DNA from 2 places in the Zafaria sp. Z1313 genome. Region 2 is predicted to be linked to the other one. Evidence: predicted binding sites of a transcription regulator. Region 2 holds the regulator's gene; the other holds the start of a gene.

Region 1 (3,398 bases), on a different contig from region 2:
TTGAGCAGCCCCACCTACCACGTCCCGCCCCGGCGGTCCACGCCCGGAGCACCGGGAGAAAGCGAGCACGCGTGCCCAGAATCGGCGTCCTGGCCCTGCAGGGAGACGTGCGCGAGCACGCCGCCGCGCTCGAGGAGGGCGGGGCCGCGGTCACGACCGTGCGCCGGCCCTCCGAACTCGACGGCCTCGACGGCCTCGTGATCCCCGGCGGCGAATCCACCGCGATCGACAAGCTCGCCCGCGCCTTCGGGATCACCGGTCCGCTGCGCGAGCGCATCGCGGACGGCTTTCCCGTCTACGGTTCCTGCGCCGGGATGATCCTGCTCGCCGACACGATCGCCGACCCGGCCACCGACCTGCGCGGCGAGCCGCAGCAGACCTTCGGTGGCCTGGACATGGTGGTGCGCCGCAACGCGTTCGGCCGCCAGGTCGACTCGTTCGAGACGCGGTTGCGGATCGGCGCCCTGGACGCGCTGCCGGGCGTCGCCGAGGGCGCCGAGTCGGAACCCGTGCACGCCGTGTTCATCCGGGCGCCCTGGGTCGAATCGACCGGTCCCGGGGTCGAGGCCCTGGCCTCGGTCGAGGTACGCGGACGGGACGAGCCGGAGGATGCGCCCCGGGTCGCTAGAATTGTCGCAGTTCGTTCGGGGATGCTGCTCGCCACCTCCTTCCACCCGGAAGTGACGGGGGAGCGCCGCATCCACCGGCTTTTCATCCAGATGATCAGAGGAGAAGCGTAAGCATGTCGGGCCACTCCAAATGGGCAACCACCAAGCACAAGAAGGCCGTGATCGACGCCAAGCGCGCCAAGGCCTTTGCCAAGCTGATCAAGAACATCGAGGTCGCGGCGCGGGCCGGCGGCGCCGACCTGGCCGGCAACCCGGCCCTTGAGCTCGCCGTCGCCAAGGCCAAGAAGACCTCGGTGCCCAACGACAACATCGACCGCGCCATCAAGCGCGGCGCCGGCCTCACGGGCGAGGTCGTGGACTACAGCGAGATCATCTACGAGGCGCGCGGCCCCCAGGGCTCCGCCCTGCTGATCGAATGCCTCACGGACAACAAGAACCGTGCGGCGTCCGACGTCCGCGTGGCCATCACCCGCAACGGCGGCACCGTCGCCGACCCCGGGTCCGTCGCGTACCTGTTCACACGCAAGGGCGTCGTCGGCCTGCCGAAGAAGGAGCTCACCGAGGACGACGTCCTCATGGCGGTGCTCGACGCCGGCGCCGAGGAGGTCAAGGAGTCCGGCGACGCGTTCGAGGTGCTCTCCGAGCCCACGGACCTGCGCGCCGTGGTGGCCGGCCTCGACGAGGCCGGGATCGAGTACGAGTCCGACGAGGTCGAGTTCGTCCCGTCGATGCACGTCGAGCTCGACGCCGACGCCGCGCGCAAGTTCCTCAAGCTCGCCGACGCGCTCGAGGAGCTCGACGACGTGCAGAACGTCTACTCCAACGCGGACATCACGGCCGAGGTCATGGCCGAGCTCGAGGAGGACTAGCCTCCGTGGCGCTGCGCGTGGCCGGCGTCGACCCGGGCCTGACGCGCTGCGGCCTGGCCGTCGTCGACGTCGAGCCCAACCGGCGCGCGACGCTCGTGGACGTCGCGGTCGTCGGCAGCGGCCCGGACCAGGCGCTCGACGCCCGGCTGCTCGTTATCGCGGAGGCCATCGACGCGTGGCTGGACCGGCACCGCCCCGACGTGCTCGCGGTGGAGCGGGTCTTCAGCCAGCTCAACGTCAGCACCGTCATGGGCACGGCCCAGGCCTCGGGGATCGTCATCGCCGCGGCCGCGCGCCGCGGGATCCCGGTCGCCCTGCACACCCCGACGGAGGTCAAGGCCGCCGTGACCGGGAGCGGGCAGGCGGACAAGGACGCCGTCGGCCGGATGGTGGCCAGGATCCTCAGGCTCGATGCACCGCCACGCCCGGCGGACGCCGCGGACGCCGCGGCGCTCGCCATCACGCATGGTTGGCGCGGCGCCGCCCCGGGCTCGCATGCGAGCGCCTCGGCCCACGGCGGCTCGAGCGGACTGACTCCCGCGCAGCGGGCCTGGGCCCAGGCCGAGGCTGCGGCCCGCAAGGGCGGCGCGCGCCGGCGCTGAACGCCGCCACGCCGGGCGGGCGTACCGCCCGCGGGGGCCGTGGCAGGCGGTATGGTATTCGTAGATGTGTTCGGATGGCCGTTCCGGCCCCGGACCGATGACGACGCCGGAGGGTGGCCTTTCGATGATCAGTTCCCTGAGCGGGACGGTCCAGCATGTTGGACTCGGCAGCGCGGTCGTGGACGTGTCCGGCTTCGGCATGCTCGTCCAGGCGACGCCGCAGACGCTGTCGGGGCTGCACGTGGGGCGGCAGGCCGTGCTGCATACCGCCATGGTCGTGCGCGAGGACTCCATGACGCTCTACGGCTTCGGCGACACCGACGGCCGGGAGGTCTTCGAGGTGCTGCAGTCCGTGGCCGGGATCGGCCCGCGGCTCGCCCTCGCCGTGCTCGCGGTCCTCTCACCGGAAGACGTGCGGATCGCCGTGGCCGGATCCGACACGAAGACGCTGACCCGAGTTCCCGGGATCGGCCCGAAGGTCGCCCAGCGCATGGTCCTCGAGCTCGCGGGCAAGCTCGCGCCGACCGGGGCCCCCGGATCCACCACCCCGGCGGTTCCGGCCGGCGAGGCCTGGCGGGCGCCCGTTCTCGAGGCGCTCACGGGCCTGGGCTGGTCGGAGAAGGACGCCGGCAGGGCCCTCGACGCGACGGCCGGGGACCAACCGGAGATCGTGGCCGGCGGAAACGTCGGGGAGATCCTGCGGACGGTGCTACGCGACCTCGGGCGCGGCAGCGCCCGGAGCGGCCGGTAGGGGTCCCGGATGGCCGATCCCTCGCCCGTCACGGCCGGCAGCGAACCCGAGGAGCGCGCCCTCGAGGCGGCCCTGCGGCCGAAGAACCTCCACGACTTCGTCGGGCAGCAGCGCGTCCGGCGCCAGCTCTCGCTCGTCCTCGAGGCGGCCCGCATCCGCGAACGGACGTCCGACCACGTCCTGCTCTCGGGACCGCCCGGCCTCGGCAAGACGACCCTGGCCATGATCGTCGCGGCCGAGATGAACGCCCCCCTGCGCATCAGCTCCGGTCCCGCGATCCAGCACGCCGGCGACCTGGCGGCGATCCTGTCCTCCCTCACGGAGGGGGAGGTGCTCTTCCTCGACGAGATCCACCGGATGAGCCGGCCCGCCGAGGAGATGCTCTACATGGCCATGGAGGACTTCCGCGTCGACATCGTCGTCGGCAAGGGCGCCGGGGCCACCGCGATCCCGCTCGAGCTGCCGCCCTTCACCCTCGTCGGCGCGACGACGCGGGCGGGCCTGCTGCCCGGACCGCTCCGGGACCGCTTCGGCTTCACGGGCCACC
Region 2 (3,398 bases):
TCCGCGAGGCGGCGCGGGTCGCGCTGTCCGACTCCAAGCCGCAGCAGGGGGAGGCCGTCGACGGAGGCAAGCAGCAGGCCCGCTCGCAGCTGCTCTACCTCCTGGAGATCTGCGAGCGGATGGCGTCCGCCCAGGACGCCAGGGAGGTCCTCTGGGCCTCGCGCCAGGGCGGCTTCGTCCCCGGCCAGGGCTACGTCCAGCCCGACGAATCGAGCCCCGCGACGCTGAACATCGCCCCGCTGGGCGTCGGCGGCCGCCTGCGGGAGGGCCTCTTCGACGGGCGCACCGTCGTGCTGACCTCGGCCACGCTGGCGGTGGGTTCCGCGTTCGAGCCCGTGGCCGGATCGCTCGGCCTGCTCGGCGAGGGGGCCCCGTCCTGGACCGGAATCGACGTCGGAAGCCCCTTCGACTACCCCAAGCAGGGCGTGCTCTATGTGGCCCGGCACCTGCCCCGGCCCTCACGCTCCCTCGCCCCGGAACTCCTGGACGAGCTCGAGGACCTCATCCGCGCCTCGGGGGGAGGGGCGCTCGCCCTCTTCTCCTCGCGGCGCGCCGCCGAGGAGGCCGCCGAGGCCTTGCGCCCGCGGCTCGACCAGGAGATCCTGTGCCAGGGGGAGTCCGGCATGGCCTCCCTCGTCCGCCGGTTCGCCGAGGAAGAGGACACGTGCCTCTTCGGCACGATGACGTTGTGGCAGGGGGTCGACGTGCCCGGGCCGTCCTGCCGGCTCGTCGTCATCGACCGGATCCCGTTTCCGCGACCGGACGATCCGCTCTCGACGGCGCGGAGCCGCGACGTCGCCCGGCGGGGAGGCAACGGCTTCATGGCCGTGTCCGCGAGCCATGCGGCCGTGCGGCTGGCGCAGGGTGCCGGTCGCCTCATCCGCTCGACCGGCGACCGGGGCGTCGTCGCCATGCTCGATCCGCGCCTGGCCACCGAGCGCTACGGGGCGTTCCTGCGCGCCTCGCTCCCGCCGATGTGGGCGACCACGGAGAAGGACACCGTCCTCGGCGCGCTCCGCCGCCTCGCGCCGGACGCGTCGTAGCGGACGCACCGTCCGGAACAGCCGTGGCCGGCGGCGCGCCGGAGCGGGGCCAACGCGACACACCGGTCCGGTCGTGCCGGCCCGGCGTGGCGTGGTCCGCGTTGAGAAGGCAGCCCGGCGTCCGGTGCCGCCCGGCCCTGGTTAGAGGGAGCGCATCACCGAGACGACCTTGCCCATGATGGTCGCGTGGTCACCCAGGATGGGCTCGTACTGCCGGTTCTGCGGCAGCAGCCACGTGTGGCCGTCGCGCTGCCTGAAGGTCTTCACCGTCGCCTCGTCGTCGAGCAGCGCCGCGACGATGTCGCCGTTGTCCGCGGTGTTCTGCCTCCGCACGACCACCCAGTCGCCGTCGCAGATCGCGGCCTCGACCATCGAATCGCCGCTGACCTTGAGCATAAAGAGCTCGCCGTGGCCCACGAGCTGCCGGGGCAGTGCCATGACGTCCTCCACCGTCTGGTCGGCGAGGATCGGACCGCCCGCGGCGATGCGCCCGACGAGCGGAACGAACGCCGTGTCGGCGGCCGAGGCGAGCTCCGAGACGGGCATCCCGTTGGCCGCCCGCAGGTCCGGCTGCTCCGGCGCCGGGCCCTCGGCGTCCGCATCGGTGAGGGTGAGGGGGACCAGGATCTCCATGGCGCGCGGCCGGCGGGGGTCCCGGCGGATGTAGCCCATCTTCTCGAGCTGGGCGAGCTGGTGGGTGACGCTCGAGAGGCTCGCGAGGCCCACCGTGTCGCCGATCTCGCGCATCGAGGGCGGATAGCCGTGCGCGCCGACGGCGCGCTGGATGGTCTCGAGGATCTTCTTCTGCCGGATCGTGAGGCTCTTCCGCGCGCTCCTGGGTGCCGGCGACTCTGCTGCGTTCATGGTGTGCCCCATCCTGTTGACCTCGTTCACGGCGGTGCCACTCGTCGGCGTCGGACCCAAAGCGTCGGTAGCGGCTGGTGCAGTGGTTCCCGTGAACCACCTATCCCAACGCTAGTGGAGCCCGAGGCCCATTTCAAAGATTTGTTCGAACGTGTCTCGACAAGCGTCGGTCAAGGGTGCTAAACAGGTATCAATCACTTTCGAAGCTATGTTCTAGATCGCTGATCCCAGGGCGAAGATTCGAAGACCTCCTCGAGAAAGGCACGACCATGGCACAGCCCGCCCTCGCCGCCGCTGCAGGAACCCCCATGATCCACGTCGCCTCGACGGGCACGCCCGGCGCCCGTACGGCGCCCTCCGGTGGATTGCGCCTGACCCGGCGCGGACGCTTCGTGCTCATCGGCCTGCCCGTCCTGCTCGTGGCGGCCGTGCTGCTCGTCGTCGCCGGCGTCTTCACGGCGCCCGCCATGGCCGCCGACGGCTCCACGGGAGAGCCGCTCCGGGCCGAACTGGTCACGACGATGGCGGGCGACACCCTGTGGGGGCTCGCCTCCGAGTTCGCCCCGGAGCGAGACCCGCGCTCCGTCATCCGCGAGATCACGGAGCTCAACGGCCTCACGAGCCAGACCATCCTCCCGGGGCAGCAGCTCTACGTCCCCACCGGCGGATAGGGCCCGGTCCGCCAGGGCGCGTCACGGGACGATCCGCGGCGGCATTGTTACCGGCCGGCGCCGCCGATTCCCGGGGCCGTGGCCGCGGAGAATAGACTGAATCGGTGACTGAACAGCTGGAGCGACTCGCCAACCTGCCGCTGCGGGAGAACCTTCGCGGCCTGCAGCCCTACGGGGCCCCGCAGCTGCACGTTCCCATCCAGCTCAACGTCAACGAGAACACCCATCCGGTCCCCGCCGAGGTCCAGGCCGCCATCGCGGCCGACGTCGCAGCGGCCGCCGCCGGGCTCAACCGCTACCCCGACCGGGAATTCACCGAGCTCCGGACTCGTCTTGCCGCCTACCTGGGCCACGGACTCGACGCGGAGAACATCTGGGCCGGCAACGGTTCCAACGAGGTGCTGCAGCAGATCCTCCAGGCCTTCGGAGGGCCGGGGCGCACCGTCATGGGATTCCCTCCCACCTATTCGATGTACCCGCTGCTCGCGAGCGGCACGGACACGGGCTACGTGGCCGGCCGCCGGGAGGACGACTTCGCGCTCACCGCGGCCTCGGCCGCCGCGCAGGTCGCCGAGGCCGCTCCCGACGTCGTCATCCTCTGTTCCCCGAACAACCCCACCGGCACGGCGCTGGGGCTCGACGTCGTCGAAGCCGTCTACGAGGCGGGGACGCCGAGCCGCACCGTCGTCGTCGTCGACGAGGCCTACGCCGAGTTCGCCCAGACCGGAACGCGTTCCGCCCTCACGCTCCTTCCGGGGCGCGAGCGCCTGATCGTCTCCCGCACCATGAGCAAGGCCTTCGCCCTCGCCGGTGCCCGGCT

The links. Region 2 encodes LexA, which represses DNA repair genes until DNA is damaged. Its sites were predicted from a motif close to TCGAACANNTGTTCGA; they were not measured.
Region 1: the regulator LexA is predicted to act here: its motif matches at 2,159-2,174, upstream of ruvA (Holliday junction branch migration protein RuvA).

The regions. Positions count from the first base shown of each region.
Region 1 is NZ_JBNWUK010000001.1:685,437-688,834, reverse strand. It holds gene pdxT (pyridoxal 5'-phosphate synthase glutaminase subunit PdxT) at 72-740, shown strand; gene ACQ3I4_RS03145 (YebC/PmpR family DNA-binding transcriptional regulator) at 743-1,498, shown strand; gene ruvC (crossover junction endodeoxyribonuclease RuvC) at 1,504-2,100, shown strand; gene ruvA (Holliday junction branch migration protein RuvA) at 2,225-2,851, shown strand; gene ruvB (Holliday junction branch migration DNA helicase RuvB) at 2,861-3,398, shown strand, end outside.
Region 2 is NZ_JBNWUK010000013.1:41,417-44,814, reverse strand. It holds gene ACQ3I4_RS12130 (ATP-dependent DNA helicase) at 1-1,043, shown strand, start outside; gene lexA (transcriptional repressor LexA) at 1,185-1,907, opposite strand; gene ACQ3I4_RS12120 (LysM peptidoglycan-binding domain-containing protein) at 2,177-2,578, shown strand; gene ACQ3I4_RS12115 (histidinol-phosphate transaminase) at 2,683-3,398, shown strand, end outside.